Regions from separate parts of the Pseudoxanthomonas japonensis genome, predicted to be linked through region 1. Evidence: predicted binding sites of a transcription regulator. Region 1 holds the regulator's gene; the other holds the start of a gene.
What was found. Region 1 encodes HrcA, which represses chaperone genes, less so after heat shock. Its sites were predicted from a motif close to TTNGCACTCNNNNNNNNNGAGTGCNAA; they were not measured.

Region 2: ACGHX3_RS17090 (co-chaperone GroES) is a predicted target of HrcA. The motif match lies at 1,405-1,431, and genes of this name have one in related genera.

The regions. Positions count from the first base shown of each region.
Region 1 is NZ_CP171632.1:1,953,284-1,956,877, forward strand. It holds gene recN (DNA repair protein RecN) at 1-1,260, opposite strand, end outside; gene hrcA (heat-inducible transcriptional repressor HrcA) at 1,346-2,395, shown strand; gene grpE (nucleotide exchange factor GrpE) at 2,438-2,959, shown strand; gene dnaK (molecular chaperone DnaK) at 3,070-3,594, shown strand, end outside.
Region 2 is NZ_CP171632.1:3,636,174-3,639,767, forward strand. It holds gene groL (chaperonin GroEL) at 1-929, opposite strand, end outside; gene ACGHX3_RS17090 (co-chaperone GroES) at 1,064-1,357, opposite strand; gene cutA (divalent-cation tolerance protein CutA) at 1,565-1,900, shown strand; gene ACGHX3_RS17100 (protein-disulfide reductase DsbD family protein) at 1,905-3,594, shown strand, end outside.

The sequences.
Region 1 (3,594 bases):
GGCATTGGCGGAGACCAGGAATTCGATGCGCTCGGCACCGGTCGGGTCGGGCCGTTCGCCGTCCTGCGGTTCCAGCGCGATCTCGAAGCGGCCGCCGCCCATGCCCAGATCGGCGATCAGTGCGGTGGTGGTGTCGCCCAGCGTCTTCGCGGCGCGCTGGCGCGTGCGCGTCAGCGCGGCGGCGGCATCGCGCCACTGCACCCTGGCGGCGTCGATCTCGCCGTTCAGCAGCAGCAGGCGCTCGCCGGCGCCGCGCAGCGAGTCCAGTTCAGCGGCGAGGCGGTCGTGCTGCTCCTGCAGGCCATCCAGTGGCACGCGGTGCTTGCGCGCGAGGTCGTGCACCCGGGCGAGTTTGCGTTCCAACGCGTCGAACTGCACAGGCTCGGCGTCAAGGTCGTCGCGCACCTGGCCGAGCAGGGACAGGGCTTCCTCGATCTGGATAGCGGCACCGTCCAGCAGCGCATCCACGTCGCGCAGGCGCGGTTCGTGTTCCGCCTGCCGGGCGAGATCGGCCCGGACCTGCTGCAACTGGCGCGTCAACGAGGGCGCTTCGTCGCCGGCGAGCTGGCCGAGCGCGGCGTCGCAGACCTCGATCAGACCGGCCGCATGCGCCTGCCGGCGGTGGTTGGCCACCAATGCCTCCAGTGCCGCGGGGGCGAGGTCTTCGCGCTGCAGTTCGGCAAGCTGGTGTTCCAGGTAATTGATCCGGTCGGAGACATCGCCCTGGCCGGACAGCTGCTCGCGCTCGCGCAGCAGCGCCGTCCAGCGACGTGCGGCTTCACGTACGGCGGCACGCTCGCCGTCGTTGCGGGCGAAGGCATCGAGCAGGTCCAACTGGCTGGTGCGCGCGAGCAGGGCCTGGTGCTCGTGCTGGCCGTGGATCTCGACCAGCCGGCCCGCAAGCTCGGCCAGTTGCGACAGGGTCACGCTGCGCCCGTTGATCCAGGCGCGCGAGCCGCCGTCGGCACGGATCACCCGGCGCAGCTGGCATTGGCCGTCGTCGTCCAGCTCGTTGTCCGCGAGCCAGGCCTGCGCGGGCGACCCGGCGGCGGCGGCGAACTCGGCGGACAGTTCGGCGCGTTCCGCGCCATGGCGGACGACGCCGCTGTCGGCGCGCAGGCCGGACAGGAAGCCGAGCGCGTCCACCAGCAGCGACTTGCCGGCGCCGGTTTCACCGGAAATGACGGTCATGCCGTCACCGAACTCCAGTTCGGCGGCGCGAACCACGGCGAAATCCTTCAGGGCGAGATGTCTGAGCATGCGGTGGATTGTAAGCGCAGCCGGCTCACCGACTGAGACACCCTTCCGGCTTGCAAAGGCGACGGCGCGACGTTATCTAGCTGCCATGAACACGCCATCGCCCCCGCTGGATCCGCGCGCCCGCCAGCTGCTGCGCACGCTGATCTCGCGGTACATTCGCGACGGCGAGCCGGTGGGGTCGCAGACGCTTGCCCGCCATGCAGGGCTGGAAGTCAGCCCGGCGACCATCCGCAACATCCTGTCGGAGCTGGAAGAGGTCGGGCTGCTGAGTTCGCCGCACACGTCGGCCGGGCGCATCCCGACGGCACAGGGCTACCGGGTGTTCGTGGACAGCCTGGTGCAGGTGAAGTCGCTGGGCGACGGTGAGGTCGCGCGCCTGCGTGCCGAGCTGTCGGCCGGCGCTGGCACCCAGGCGTTGCTGGGGAACGCGTCCGAGCTGCTGTCGGCGATGACCCATTTCGTCGGCGTGGTCAGCGTGCCCCGGCGCGAGCAGTTCGCGTTCCGCTACATCGACTTCGTGCCGCTGGACGGGCAGCGGGTGATGGCCATCCTGGTGTTCGCCGACAACGACGTGCAGAACCGGGTTATTGAAACGAGGCGCCCCTACGAGCGCTCCGAGCTGGAGCGCATCGCCAATTACCTGAATACCCAGTTCGCCGGCCGCCCGCTGTCCGAGATCCGCGCCAACCTGCTGCGCGACCTGCGTCGGGCGCAGACCGAAATGGAAGGGTTGCTGGCCGAATCCATCGAACTGGCCGAGCAGGCGCTGACGCCGCCGGGCGACGATGTGGTGCTGGCCGGCCAGACCCGGCTGATGGGTGTGCAGGAGCTGTCGGACCTCGAACGGCTGCGCGACCTGTTCGAAGCCTTCGCCCGCAAGCGCGAGATCCTCCAACTGCTTGAGCGCACGATCCGCGCGCCCGGCGTGCGCATCTTCATCGGCGAGGACACCGGGCTGGCGCCGCACGATGGCGTGTCGGTGGTGACCGCGCCGTACATGGCGGGCGGGCAGGTGCTGGGGGTGCTGGGCGTGATCGGTCCCACGCGGATGGCCTACGACCGCGTCATTCCGGTGGTGCAGGCAGCGGCCGATGTCCTGGGCGCGGCCTTGAATCCGGATTCCGCGGCCCCATAGGTTCCCGGGTCGGGCGGCCGGACCTGCCGCCAGGGAACCGAAATGAACGAACAGCACGATCAAGACACCGCTCAGGGCCAGGCGCCCGAGCCCACCGATACCGACGCCGCCCTGCTGGCCGAGCTGGAAACGCTGCGCAACGAGCTGGACCAGCTGCGCGCCACCACGCTGCTGGAGCGCGCCGACCTGGAAAACCAGCGCAAGCGCGTGGCCCGTGACATCGAGCAGGCCCGCAAGTTCGCCAACGAGCGACTGCTCGGCGACCTGCTGCCGGTGTTCGACAGCCTGGATGCCGGCCTGGCCGCCGCAGGCACCGAGCCCAGCCCGCTGAAGGACGGCCTGGAGCTGACCTTCAAGCAGCTGCTCAAGGTGGCCGGCGACAACGGCCTGAGCCTGATCGATCCGACCGGCGAAGCCTTCAACCCGGAGCATCATCAGGCCATCAGTCAGGCCGATGCCCCCGGCGCCGCGCCCGGCAGCGTGGTGCAGGTGTTCCAGAAGGGCTACGTGCTCAACGGCCGCCTGCTGCGCCCAGCGCTGGTCGTGGTCGCGAAGCACGACTGAACACCCTCGCGAGGGCGCTTGAACCGCGCCATCGCATCCCTATATCGGGACCATCCACCCGGCCGATCGCCGGGTCCAACATCAGCATTCGCTAGGGAGTGAGATCCATCATGGGCAAGATCATCGGCATCGACCTGGGCACGACGAACTCGTGCGTGGCGATCATGGACGGCGGCAAGGCCCGCGTCATCGAAAACTCGGAAGGCGACCGCACCACGCCCTCCATCGTGGCCTACACGAAGGACGGTGAAGTGCTGGTCGGTGCCTCGGCCAAGCGCCAGGCCGTGACCAATCCGAAGAACACCTTCTACGCGGTGAAGCGCCTGATCGGCCGCAAGTTCACCGACGCCGAAGTGAAGAAGGACCTGGACCTGGTGCCGTACGGCATCGTCGCGCACGACAACGGCGACGCCTGGGTGCAGACCAGCGACGGCAAGAAGATGGCGCCGCAGGAAATCTCCGCGCGCGTGCTGGAAAAGATGAAGAAGACGGCCGAAGCCTTCCTGGGCGAGACCGTCACCGAAGCGGTCATCACCGTGCCGGCCTACTTCAACGACAGCCAGCGCCAGGCGACCAAGGACGCCGGCAAGATCGCCGGCCTGGACGTCAAGCGCATCATCAACGAACCCACCGCC
Region 2 (3,594 bases), 1.7 Mb from region 1:
TCGAGCTGCAGGCCGACTTCCTCGGAGATCACCGTGCCGTTGGTCAGCGTGGCGATGTCTTCCAGGATGGCCTTGCGGCGGTCACCGAAGCCCGGCGCCTTGACGGCGGCGACCTTGACGATGCCGCGGATGGTGTTGACCACCAGCGTGGCGAGGGCTTCGCCTTCCACTTCCTCGGCCACAATCAGCAGCGGCTTGCCGGCCTTGGCGACGCCTTCCAGCACCGGCAGCAGTTCGCGAACGTTGGAGACCTTCTTGTCGTGGATCAGGATGAAGGGGTCGTCGAACTCGACCTGCTGCGACTGCTGGTTGTTGATGAAGTACGGCGACAGGTAGCCGCGGTCGAACTGCATGCCCTCGACGACGTCGAGTTCGTTCTCCAGACCCGAGCCTTCTTCGACGGTGATGACGCCTTCCTTGCCGACCTTCTTCATGGCCTCGGCGATGATGTCGCCGATGTTGCTGTCCGAGTTGGCGGAGATGGTGCCGACCTGGGCGATCGCCTTGTCGTCGGCGGTCGGCTTGGAGAGCTTCTTCAGCTCTTCGACGGCGGCCTTCACGGCCTGGTCGATGCCGCGCTTCAGGTCCATCGGGTTCATGCCGGCGGCGACGGCCTTGGAGCCTTCGCGGATGAACGCCTGCGCCAGCACGGTGGCGGTGGTGGTGCCGTCACCGGCGTTGTCGGAGGTCTTGGACGCGACTTCCTTCACCATCTGCGCGCCCATGTTCTCGAACTTGTCGGCCAGTTCGATTTCCTTGGCGACGGAGACGCCGTCCTTGGTGATCGTCGGGGCGCCGAAGCTCTTCTCGAGCACGACGTTGCGGCCCTTCGGGCCGAGGGTGGCCTTGACGGCATTGGCGAGGACATTCACGCCGCGCACCATGCGCGTACGGGCGTCTTCACCGAAACGGATATCTTTGGCTGCCATTGTGTGGAACTCCGGGAATGGGGAATTGAGAATCGGGAATCGTCGAAAGCGGGAGCGTCGTCTGGGGATCGGAGGCGAGGACCGAGGGAACCGCTTCAACGATTCCCCATTCCCGCCTCCCGATTCCCACGCACTCAGCCGAGGATCGCGAGGACGTCGTCTTCCTTGATGATCTTGTACTCGACGCCGTCCTGCTTGTAGGCGGAACCCGAGTACTGGCCGTAGATCACCTTGTCGCCAACCTTGACCTTCGGGGCGCGGACATTGCCGGTGGCCTCGACGAACTTGCCTTCGCCGACGGCGACGACTTCACCCTTGGTGGGCTTTTCCTTGGCGGCGTCGGGAATGATGATGCCGCCGAGGGAGGTTTCTTCGGCTTCGATCGGCTTGACCACCAGACGGTCGTACAGCGGCTTGATGTTGCTCATGTCAATCCTCTTAAGTGATTGATTGGACTAGGAAAGGGGCGGCGATGTTAGCACTCGCCTCGGGGGACTGCCAACGTCGCGGACACAAAAACCCGGCAACGCCGGATGCCGACCGATGTTGGGAGGGCCCGCGGCGCTTTCAAGGGTCGGGCCGCAGATTTTTTTGCGGGAGGGCCGGACCGGACGGTCTGCGATAATCGCCGGCCCATGCCCGTCTTCCTGATCCTGTCCACCTGCCCGGACGCCGACACCGCCCAGCGGCTGGCGCGGACGCTGGTGGACGAACGGCTGGCGGCCTGCGTGAACCTGCTGCCGGGCGTGGTCTCGACCTACCGCTGGCAGGGCGCCGTGGAGCAGGCGACCGAAGTCCAGCTACTGGCCAAGACAGCCGGGGACCGGCGCGATGCACTGATCGCCCGGCTGGCCGAACTCCACCCGTATGAACTGCCGGAGATCCTGGCGGTCGAAACCGCCGCTGGCCTGCCCGCCTACCTGGACTGGGTGACCGCCGAAACCCGGGCCGACGCCCGTGCCTCCGAGTGACCCGATGACGCCGATCCGCACCCTGTTCGCCTGTCTGCTGCTGCCCCTCGCCTCGCTGATCGCGCCGGCCGCGTCCGCCGCGATCACCCAGGACGACCTGCTGCCGGTGGACGAGGCCTTCGTGCTGACGGCGACCGCGCCGGCACGCGACCGTATCGAGATCCGCTGGAAGATCACCGACGGCTATTACCTCTACCGCCACCGCACCGGCGTGGAGGCCGATGCCGGTTTCGCCGCACAGCCGCTGCAACTGCCCAAGGGCAAGGCGTACCGCGACGAGTTCTTCGGCGACGTCGAGACCTACCGCGACGAACTGCTCGCCACCCTGCCCGGCCAACCGACGGCGTCGACCGACAGCGTCACGCTGAAGATCAAATACCAGGGCTGCGCCGACGCCGGCATCTGCTACCCGCCGCAGACGCGCACGCTGAAGGTGGCGTTGCCGCCCGCCACGGACGGCGGCGCCTTCGTACCGCTGGGGTCCGGCGCGCTCACCGGCAATCTGTTGGGCCAGAAGCCGCAGGCCGGCATGGACGCGCTGCCGCTGCCGGCGGAACAGGCGTTCGCCTTCGAGGCGATCGCGTTCAACGGCAACGAACTGCTGCTGCGCTTCACGCCGGCACGCGGCTATTACGTCTACCGCGACCGCACCTCGATGGCGCTGGAAGGCGCGAAGGGCATCGCGCTGCAGGCACCGCGTTGGCCGAAGGGCAAGGCGCACCGCGACGAGCATTTCGGTGAGGTCACGGTCTACTTCGACCAGGCCGAAGTGCCGGTGCCGCTGCGGCGCGACCATGCGGATGCCACACGGGCCACCTTGCGCGTGACCTTCCAGGGCTGCCAGACCGACGGCATCTGCTATCCGCCGATGACGCGGCGGGTGAGGCTGTCGATCCCCGCCGGCACGGTGACGGCGGCCAGCACGCCCGACGTGCCTGCGCCCGCGTCCGTCGCGCCGCTGCCGACGGACGCGAGGACACCCGCCGGCACGCCGGTCGCTGCGCCTGACGCAGCCGCGACGACCACGCCCGCTGCGGCCGACGTCGAACGCACGCGTCCGCCCGAAGACGTACTGGCACGCAATCAGGGCGGCGCCACGTCGCTGCTCGTCGCCCTCGCGCTGGCGCTGGCCGGCGGCCTGATCCTCAACCTGATGCCCTGCGTGCTGCCCATCCTGTCGCTGAAGGCGCTGTCCCTGGCCGAGAGCGGGCAGCACGAAGGCGATGCGCGCCGGCGTGCGCTCTGGTACACCGCCGGCGTGCTGGTCAGCTTCGTCGCCGTCGGCGCGCTCGCCATCGCGCTGCGCGCCGCCGGTCAGGCGCTGGGCTGGGGCTTCCAGTTGCAGCAGCCATGGTTGGTCGGCCTGTTGGCCTATGTGATGTTCGCGGTGGGCCTGAGCCTGTCGGGTGTGTTCGCCATCGGCCATCGCTTGGCCGGTGCCGGGCATGGCCTGGCGTCACGACGCGGACCGATGGGCGATTTCTTCACCGGCGTGCTGGCGGTGGTCGTGGCCAGTCCGTGCACGGCACCCTTCATGGGCGTAGCGCTCGCGTACGCCTTCACCGCACCCACGCCCCTCGCGCTGCTGGTGTTCGCGGTGCTCGGCCTGGGCCTGGCGTTGCCGTTCCTGCTGATCGGCTTCGTTCCCGCGCTGGCAAACCGTCTGCCAAGGCCAGGCGCATGGATGGAGACGC